DNA from 2 places in the Arthrobacter jinronghuae genome. Region 2 is predicted to be linked to the other one. Evidence: predicted binding sites of a transcription regulator. Region 2 holds the regulator's gene; the other holds the start of a gene.
The links. Region 2 encodes LexA, which represses DNA repair genes until DNA is damaged. Its sites were predicted from a motif close to TCGAACANNTGTTCGA; they were not measured.
Positions count from the first base shown of each region.

Region 1: N2K98_RS10085 (DUF6504 family protein) is a predicted target of LexA. The motif match lies at 2,154-2,169, and genes of this name have one in related genera.

Region 1 is NZ_CP104263.1:2,167,977-2,172,397, forward strand. Features, by position in the region: gene N2K98_RS10080 (DNA polymerase III subunit alpha) at 1-1,716, opposite strand, end outside; gene N2K98_RS10085 (DUF6504 family protein) at 1,754-2,065, opposite strand; gene N2K98_RS10090 (hypothetical protein) at 2,574-2,840, shown strand; gene N2K98_RS10095 (MDR family MFS transporter) at 2,854-4,421, opposite strand, start outside.
Region 2 is NZ_CP104263.1:1,339,660-1,344,080, forward strand. Features, by position in the region: gene N2K98_RS06225 (ATP-dependent DNA helicase) at 1-1,643, shown strand, start outside; gene lexA (transcriptional repressor LexA) at 1,754-2,560, opposite strand; gene N2K98_RS06235 (LysM peptidoglycan-binding domain-containing protein) at 3,042-3,458, shown strand; gene N2K98_RS06240 (histidinol-phosphate transaminase) at 3,567-4,421, shown strand, end outside.

The DNA of each region.
Region 1 (4,421 bases), 830 kb from region 2:
CATGGGCAGGCCCAGGCCGCTGGGCTGCACTGGGGTGCGGTCCAGCAGGGAGGTATCCCCCAGGATCACTCCGCAGGGATGCATGGAGATGTGCCGGGGCAGCCGGTCCAGGCGTTCGGTGAGGTCCACCAGCAGGTCCAGCTGCTGGTTCTTTTCCACCTGGCCGGAGAATTCCCGCAGTTCGGGCTTTTCGGCGAGCGCCTCGCGGAAGTTGCGGGCCGAGAAACGCCACAGCTGCTTAGCCACAGCGCCGATCTCCTCCTCGGGCATGCCCAGCGCCAGTCCGGCGTCGCGCACCGCTCCCCGTGCCCGGTAGCCGTTCTGCATGCTCATCAGTGTGACGCGTTCGGAGCCGAAGCGTTCGAAGATGCGGTGATAGACGTTGTGCCGCTCAGCGCTTTCAACGTCAATGTCGATGTCCGGCAGCGTGGACCGGTCCCGGGACAGGAAGCGTTCAAAGATCAGGTCATGGTCCAGCGGGTTCACGTGGCTGACGCCCAGCAGGTAGTTCACCAGCGAGGAGGCCCCCGACCCCCGGGCAGCGGCGCGTACCCCCATCCCGGTGATCATGTCCGAGACTTCCGCAACGGTGAGGAAGTACGAGGCGAAGCCCAGCCGCTCGATGATGCCCAGCTCGTGTTCGAGCCGGTTGCGCAGCTCGACTTCGGCAATGGAGTCCCGGGCACGCAGCCTGCGGGTAATCCCTGCCTCGCAGCGCTGGCGCAGTTCGATCATGGGTTCGGCCTCGATGCCGATCACCGAGGCTTCGGGCACCACGGGCTGCTTCCAGCCCATGTCCGCCACGGGGTCTATTCGGCAGCTATCCGCGAGCGCCGCAGTGTCGGCCAGCATCCGTGCCGCTCCGGAGGAACCGTAGCCTGCCTCTGAGCTGATCTCACGGGCCAGTGCAGTCATCTCCCGTGTCCCCTTGAGCCAGCCCTGTCCGTTGGGCTGTAAGTCCGGGAGGTGGGAGAGCGAGGTCAGCGAGCGCGCGGCGTCGAGCACGTCGGCGGTGGCGGCTCCATCCTCGTCCACATAGCGCACGGCATTGGTGAGGATGCCGGGCACGCGCATCTCGTCGGCCAGCCGGAACATGCGTACTGCGTGGGCGAGGCTGAGGTTCTCCCCCGGCGCAGACAGATGCGTGACCACCTCGACGGCGAGCGCCCGGGCAGGGATCAGCGAGCGCCAGCGGCCGAACAGGGTGCGGGCGACGGCGTAGCTTCGGCTGCGCATGGCCTGGCCGACGTCGGACTGCGGGCCGACGAGGACGGTCAGGACCGGTTCGGCCTCCTCCTCGGGGACGCCTTGCCCGGCTCCTACGCCGCGGACGTACCCGGCAAGCTGCTCCATGGTGACGCCTACCGGTTTGCCGGCGCGTGCCCGGGAGGCGGAGGTGGCGGCGTGCGCGGCGGAGATCAGCCGGCACAGGGCACGGTAGCCCGCTCCCCCGGTATGCCCGTGGGCGAGAATGACCACCCGTCCCGTGACGGCGTTACTGCCATCCAGCACAGCCAGGTCCACCCCGACGATGGGATCGATGCCCGCCTCCATGCAGGCCCGCAGGTGCTTGACCGTTCCATAGAGCCCGTCCCGGTCGGTGCAGGCGAGCGCATCCGCGCCGTCGGCCGCTGCGGCCTGCGCCATCTCCTCCGGCCAGGACACCCCGTAGTGGGCGCTGAACGCAGTGGCTGCGTGCAGGTGGATGAAGCTCATTGTTTAGGCGCCGTCTTCCATTAGGCACTGTCTTCCATTAGGCGCTGTCCCTCAGGGCGTCATGGATCCGGATCAGGCGCCAGCGGTCGCTGCGGACGTGATGCGAAAGGTCGAGGGTGCGCAGGTCGGAGCGGTCATTGACCCGGGCCTGGACCCGCCAGATCTCGGTATCCACCAGCCCGGCGCCGTGTCCGCGTTCGGCTCGGGTTTCCTCTTCCCACCAGTTGCGGCGTTCATACCAGCGCACCGGATCGGCCCCCACCTTGTAGGTGCGCCCGCCCCAGATAAGCCGGAGAGGCTGGCCCGCGGGCGAGCACACCACCTCGATTGCTTCGCTGAAGGTACCCATTCAGCTTCCTCTCCGCCCACGGATGCATGCACACGCACCAACCCACTGGTTATCCATTGGTTCACTTGGTTATCAGTTGGCAACTAATTCGAACATATGTTCGAACAGCTCCGCCACCAGTGTACGACCAGCCGGGGACAAACGGCACCACTCGGGGATGGATCGGAAGGGAAGACCCGCTCCGGCGCAACAGGGCCCGCGGTGTCGCCGCAGAAGTAGATGCCCGCGCATGGTGCAGACTGTTCCCAGAACACACCGGATCCGGTGCAGAAGGCCGGTCCGGGCAGTTTTCACCGAATGGGGGAAGAGTATGACGGCAGACAGCAACACACCGCCTAATGGAGGGCAGCAGTCGGAACCGTGGAATCCGTTCGGGCAGGGACCTGAACCCCAGCACCGGAATCCATATCTGGAAGACGTCCTGCCTGCGGATCAGGGCCCGGTTCCCCCAGAAGCGGCCTCCCGGAAAACACGGTTCAGCGCGGCAGCGATAACGGGAATGATCCTCGTGTCGATCGTCTGGGCGATCGTCGTCCGCCCCCTCGTCATCCTCGCCCCCTGGGACGTCTCCGACTTCTCCATTTTTGGCTTCTTCGCCTTTTCCGGCCTGTTCACCCTGCTCGCAGGAGTGACGGGATTCATCGCGGCGCTTATCCAGGGGAACAAGAAGCTTGCCGCCCGCCTGTACATCATTCCCTCCCTGATCTGGCAGGCAGGCCTCGTGGCAGCGCTTTTCCTGCTGGTGATCGCCCTATCCGGTTATGACGGCACCTAACGCCAGGCCGCTCCTATCTCCCGCTGTCCACGTCCACCTTCACCCGCGCCGTGGTGGACAACGGCGTCTCCCGAATGAACAGGCACAGCACCAGGGCAACTGCCACGATGGGCACACTGAGCAGGAAAATGGGAGGCAGGGCCTGCCCGAATGCCGCAGCAATGAAGTCCTGCGCCGGTGCGGGGAGCCCGCGCAGCATAGCCGGACTCAGCGAATTGATGTCCCCTCCGAGGGCAGTCCCGGCCCCCGGCGGCGCCGCGGCAATCTCATTGCCCAACCGGTGGATGAAGATCGACCCGAACAGCGCGATCCCGAACGAGGCACCGATCTGGCGGAAATAATTCGCTGCGGAAATCGCCGCGCCCATATCCCTGCCCGGCACGCTGTTCTGCACAATCAGCACCAGGTTCTGCATCAGCATTCCCAGCCCGAGTCCCATCACCAGCATGCCGATTGCGGTGAACCCGTATGGGGTGGTGTCCGAGATCCGTGAGAGCAGCACCAACCCGGCAATGATCACCGCACACCCCAGCACCGGATAGATCTTGTACCGGCCGGTGCGGGAAATCAGCTGCCCGGTGCCGATGGAGGTCAGCAGCAGCCCGCCCATCATGGGCAGCATCATCAGGCCCGACTGCGTGGCGGTGGCCCGGTTGACCATCTGCAGGAAGGTGGGCAGGTAGGAGATGGTGGAGAACATCGCGATTCCGACGGCGATGCCCACCAGCACCGGCAGCAGGAAATTCCGGCTGCGGAACAGGCCAAGCGGCAGGATGGGTTCCTCGGCCCGCCTCTCCACCAGGACAAATGACGTGCCGGCCGCCAGCGTCACCACGGCCAGGGCAAGAATCTGCGGACTCGACCAGGCGTACGTGGTGCCGGCCCAGGTGGTCAGCATCACCAGGGCGGCGCTCGCGAGCGCAAGCAGCCCGGCGCCTGCGTAGTCCAGTTTCGGGCGCCGGCCCCGGGGTTTGGGCAGATGCAGCGAAGACACGACGACGGCGAGCGCCACCGCGCCGATGGGCAGGTTGATGTAGAACACCCACCGCCAGGACCAGGCATCGGTGATCCAGCCGCCCAGCAGCGGACCGCCCACGGACGCCAGCCCGAAGGCCGCCCCGATCAGGCCCATGTACTTCCCGCGCTCCCGCGGGGAGACCAGGTCCCCGAGGATGGCCTGCGCCCCGATCATCAGCCCGCCGCCGCCTACCCCCTGCAGCGCACGGAACCCGATCAGCTGGCCCATGTTCTGCGCCAGTCCGGACAGGACCGAGCCGGCGAGGAACACCACGATGGCGAAAATGAAAATGCTCTTGCGGCCAAACAGATCACCGAGCTTGCCGTAGATCGGCAGGCCGATGGTGGCCGCCAGGATGTACGCGGTGACCACCCAGGACAGATGCTCCAACCCGTTCAGGTCCCCCACAATGGTGGGCAGGGCCGTAGCGACGATGGTTTGGTCCAGGGCTGCCAGCAGCACCGAGAGCACCAGCCCCGTGAAGACCGGCACGAGGTTCCGCTTCGGTCCCCCGCCCCGGGCGGCGTCCACCCGGTGCTTCGGCAGGGCGGTCCCGGAGCGGG
Region 2 (4,421 bases):
ACGAAGCCGGAACACTGTTTCTGCTTGGCGACGAGCACGCTGTCTCCCATCCCGCTCCTGCGGGCGGGCCCACCTCCGCGCTGGGGCGCGACGTCGTCCGCCTGCAGGAATGGGCGCAGGAAACGGAAACCGGCGACCGGGATGAGTTGCTTCCCGGCGTCAGCGACCGTGCCTGGCGTCAGGTGTCCGTCACCTCAATGGAGTGCCTGGGGGCGCAGAAGTGCCCGGTGGCGGAGGCCTGTTTCAGCGAACAGGCACGGGCCAAGGCGGCCGTCGCCGATCTGGTGATCACCAACCACGCGATGCTGGCCATCAGCGCGTTCGAGGGACTGGCGGTCCTGCCGGACTACGACGTGGTGGTGATTGACGAGGCGCACGAGCTGCAGGACCGCGTCACCGGCGCGGTTACCGGGCAGCTCTCCGGAACCGTTATATCCGCGGCGGTCTCCGCCGCGCGCAAGCACACTTCCGCCACCATGGAGCCGCTTGCGGCTGCCGGCCGGGCCTTCGACTCGGTTTTTGCCCCGGTTCCCTCCGGCCTGCTGGCCGGAGGACTGTCCGAGGACCAGGAGCTGGTCCTGGGCGCGGTGCGTGAAGCCTGCCGCACGGCCCTGTCCGATTCCAAGCCCGAAGGCTCCGACGCCGTCGACGGCGGCCGCCAGATGGCACGCTCCCGCCTGATGGCTGTCCTGGAACTGTGCGAACGCATCCTTGACGCAGTGAATTCAGGGGAGGTGCTGTGGGCATCGCGTGCCAGCACCTTCTCGCCTGGCACCGGTTACACCGCCCCGGAAGAAGATGCACCGCCCACCATCAACGTTGCGCCGCTGTCCGTGGCCGGACGGCTGCGCGAAGGCCTGTTCGACGGACACACCGTGGTGCTGACCTCGGCCACCCTCGCCATCGGGTCGGAGTTCGGTCCGGTTGCAGGGGCCCTGGGGCTGGTGGGCGCCGGTGCACCGAAATGGACGGGGACCGACGTCGGCAGTCCCTTCGACTACCCCCGGCAGGGGGTGCTGTACGTAGCCAAGGACCTGCCGAAACCGGGACGTGGAACCTCCCCGGAGCAGCTGGATGAACTGGAGGCGCTGATCAAGGCCTCCGGCGGCGGCGCCCTGGGTTTGTTCTCCTCCCGCCGTGCAGCGGAAGAAGCCGCGGAAGCACTGCGGAAGCGGGTCGACTTTCCGATTCTTTGCCAGGGCGAATCCACCATGTCCGCCCTGGTTCAGCAGTTTGCCGACGACGACGAGACCTGCCTGTTCGGCACCATGTCCCTCTGGCAGGGCGTGGACGTCCCCGGCGCCTCCTGCCGGCTGGTGATCATTGACCGGATTCCGTTCCCGCGTCCCGACGATCCGTTGATGACCGCCCGGACCCGCGCGGTTGCCAAGGCCGGGGGAAACGGCTTCATGAGCGTCTCGGCCACCCACGCGGCCGTCCGGCTCGCCCAGGGCGCCGGGCGGCTGATCCGCGCTTCCGGAGACAAGGGAGTGGTGGCCGTGCTGGATTCGCGCCTGGCCACCGCACGCTACGGCAGTTTCCTGCGGGCCGCCCTGCCGCCCTTCTGGTCCACCACCGACCGTTCCGTGGTGCTTCAGGCGCTGAAGCGGCTCGCCGCGGAACCCGCCGGCGCGAAGAAGTAAAACCCGCCGGACCCGGATCGGCGGAAAACAAAAAGCAGCGCCGCCGTGTGCCGGCGGTGCTGCTTTTGCGTGGTCCTTGTCAGCGTCCGACCAGGCCTCTCAAGGTGTGCCTAGAGCGAACGCATTACGGAGACAACCTTGCCCATAATGGTGGCTTCGTCACCGAGGATGGGCTCATAGCGGGTGTTCTGGGGCAGCAGCCAGGTGTGTCCGTTGCGCTGCCGGAAGGTCTTCACGGTCGCTTCGTCTTCGAGCAGGGCCGCGACAATGTCACCGTTTTCGGCGGTGGGCTGGCGGCGGACAACCACCCAGTCACCGTCGCAGATAGCCGCATCCACCATGGAATCGCCCGCAACGCGAAGCATAAAGAGGTCGCCGTGCCCGACGAGCTGGCGCGGAAGCGGGACCATCTCTTCAACCTGCTGGTCGGCCAGGATGGGTCCGCCTGCGGCGATCCGTCCGACCAGCGGAACCATCGCCGTGTCGATTGCGGTGGTGAGGTCGGAAACGCTGCCGGAGGCGGGTGTGCGTGCGTTGCCGCCGACGGAGCTCAGGCCGCCCTTTGCGGCGCCGTCAGCAGCCTCCCCGGTGTTCCCGCCGTCGACCGCGTTGCCTTTGCCGCGGCGCGGGGGAGCACCGCGGAGCATCAGCGGAACCAGTATCTCCATGGCACGCGGACGCTTGGGGTCACGGCGGATATAGCCGAGCTTCTCCAGCTGGCTCAGCTGGTGAGTAACGCTGGAAAGGCTGGCCAGGCCCACGATGTCGCCGATCTCCCGCATCGACGGCGGGTAACCGTTCGCGTTCACGGAACGCTGGATGGTTTCCAGGATCTTCGTCTGGCGGGCGGTTAGGCCCTTGGTGCGTCCTGCCGGCGCGGCAGGGGAGGGGGTGCTGCCATTGGTAACACGGGCCACGTCGGCTTCCCTTCACAGTCGGCCCGTGGATGCGGGCCGGATGGTTCTTACGGTGTATCTGGTTTGTCCTGCGGTGATGCGGTGATGCGGTGATGCGGTGATGCGGTGATAACGGGTGTGGTGGTCTGTCCCGCCAAGCCGTTTGTCAGTGCCGTTTTGTCAGTGCCGGATGGTTAGTTGGTCCCAGCCGCTTCCAACAGGTTCAACGCTAGGGGAGCGCAGCCTCATTTTCAAACATATATTCGAGCGAGTCTCGACAATGTTCGTAGATAAGTGCTAGAAATGTTCGAGTACAAGTTAGAACATACGTTCGAGTCTGAGTATGGATCTGAGTTTGGATCCGACTTTGAAATGGCCCGCCGACACCTCGGCGGGCCCACCAGATGTTCGAATGCAGTTTCGAGCCACACTGTTTATCCGGTGCTTTTGCGGGAAGCGGGGGAATCGGCGGAGCTGCTCTTCGGACCGGAAAGGTATTGACATGTCAGTACACGTACTTCCCTTCACCGCACAGAGCCTCACTGAGCGTGCCCCGGACCGGGCCGCTGCCGCCGCCCGCACCGCCGTTGCCGCGGACACCCAGGCGTCGGTCCCGCTGCGCCTGACGCGGCGCGGCCGGCTCGTCCTGGTCGGCGCCCCGCTGATGATCGTGGCCGCCGCACTGCTGGTCTTTATCGGATTCTTCACCGCACCGGCTATGGCTTCGGGCGACGCCCAGGAACAGACACGCACCATCCAGGTGGGTGTGTCCGCCGGTGATTCGCTCTGGTCGCTCGCCACCGAGTTCGCTCCGGACCGGGATCCCCGCACCGTGGTGGCAGACATCGTGGAACTCAACAACCTGGCGGACGCCACCGTCCCCGCCGGCAGCCAGATTTACATCCCGGTCTCGCGCTGATTCGCCAGGCAGGCATCCCGAAGTTCTTTACCTGCGCGCACCCGTAACAGAGGGGTGCGGGAAGTCGGCCAAATACAACGTCACCGCGCAGCGTCCTAAGCTGTAGTGGTGAACGAACAGTTGGAAAACCTGAACAGACTTCCCCTGCGCGATGATCTGCGGGGCCTGACCCCGTACGGCGCCCCCCAGTTGGATGTGCCCGTCCTGCTGAACGTCAATGAAAACACCCACGGTCTTCCGGAGCATGTGCGCCGGGCCATTATGGCCGAGATTGAATCAGTGGTCGCCGGCTTGAACAGATATCCCGACCGCGAATTCACGCTGCTGCGGGAAAACCTGGCCAAATACCTCGGCCACGGACTGGCCGCGGAGAATATCTGGGCCGGCAACGGTTCCAATGAGGTTCTCCAGCAGATCCTGCAGGCCTTCGGCGGACCCGGGCGAACGGCCATGAGCTTCCCTCCCACCTACTCCATGTATCCGCTGCTCTCCAGCGGCACCGGCACCGCATACGTGACCGGCACGAGGGACCGGGACTTCTCCCTGACCCCCGAATCGGCTGCGGAGCAGATCCGGGCGCAGGCACCCAGCATCGTGATCCTGTGCACCCCGAACAACCCCACGGGTACGGCCCTGGAACTTGAGGTGATCGAAGCCGCATATGAAGCAGGAGAAGCCTCCAATGCCATCGTGGTGGTGGACGAGGCCTACGCAGAGTTCTCCCACACCGATACCCCCAGCGCGCTGCAGCTGCTCCCTGGACGGGAACGGCTGATCGTTTCCCGGACCATGTCGAAGGCCTTCGCACTCGCCGGAGCGCGCATCGGCTACCTTGCCGCGGCACCGCAGATTGCGGACGCGCTTCGCCTGGTCCGCCTGCCTTACCACCTCTCCGCACTCACGCAGGCGACCGCGAATGCGGCCCTCACGCACGCCGATGCGCTCCTGTCCAATGTGGAAGAC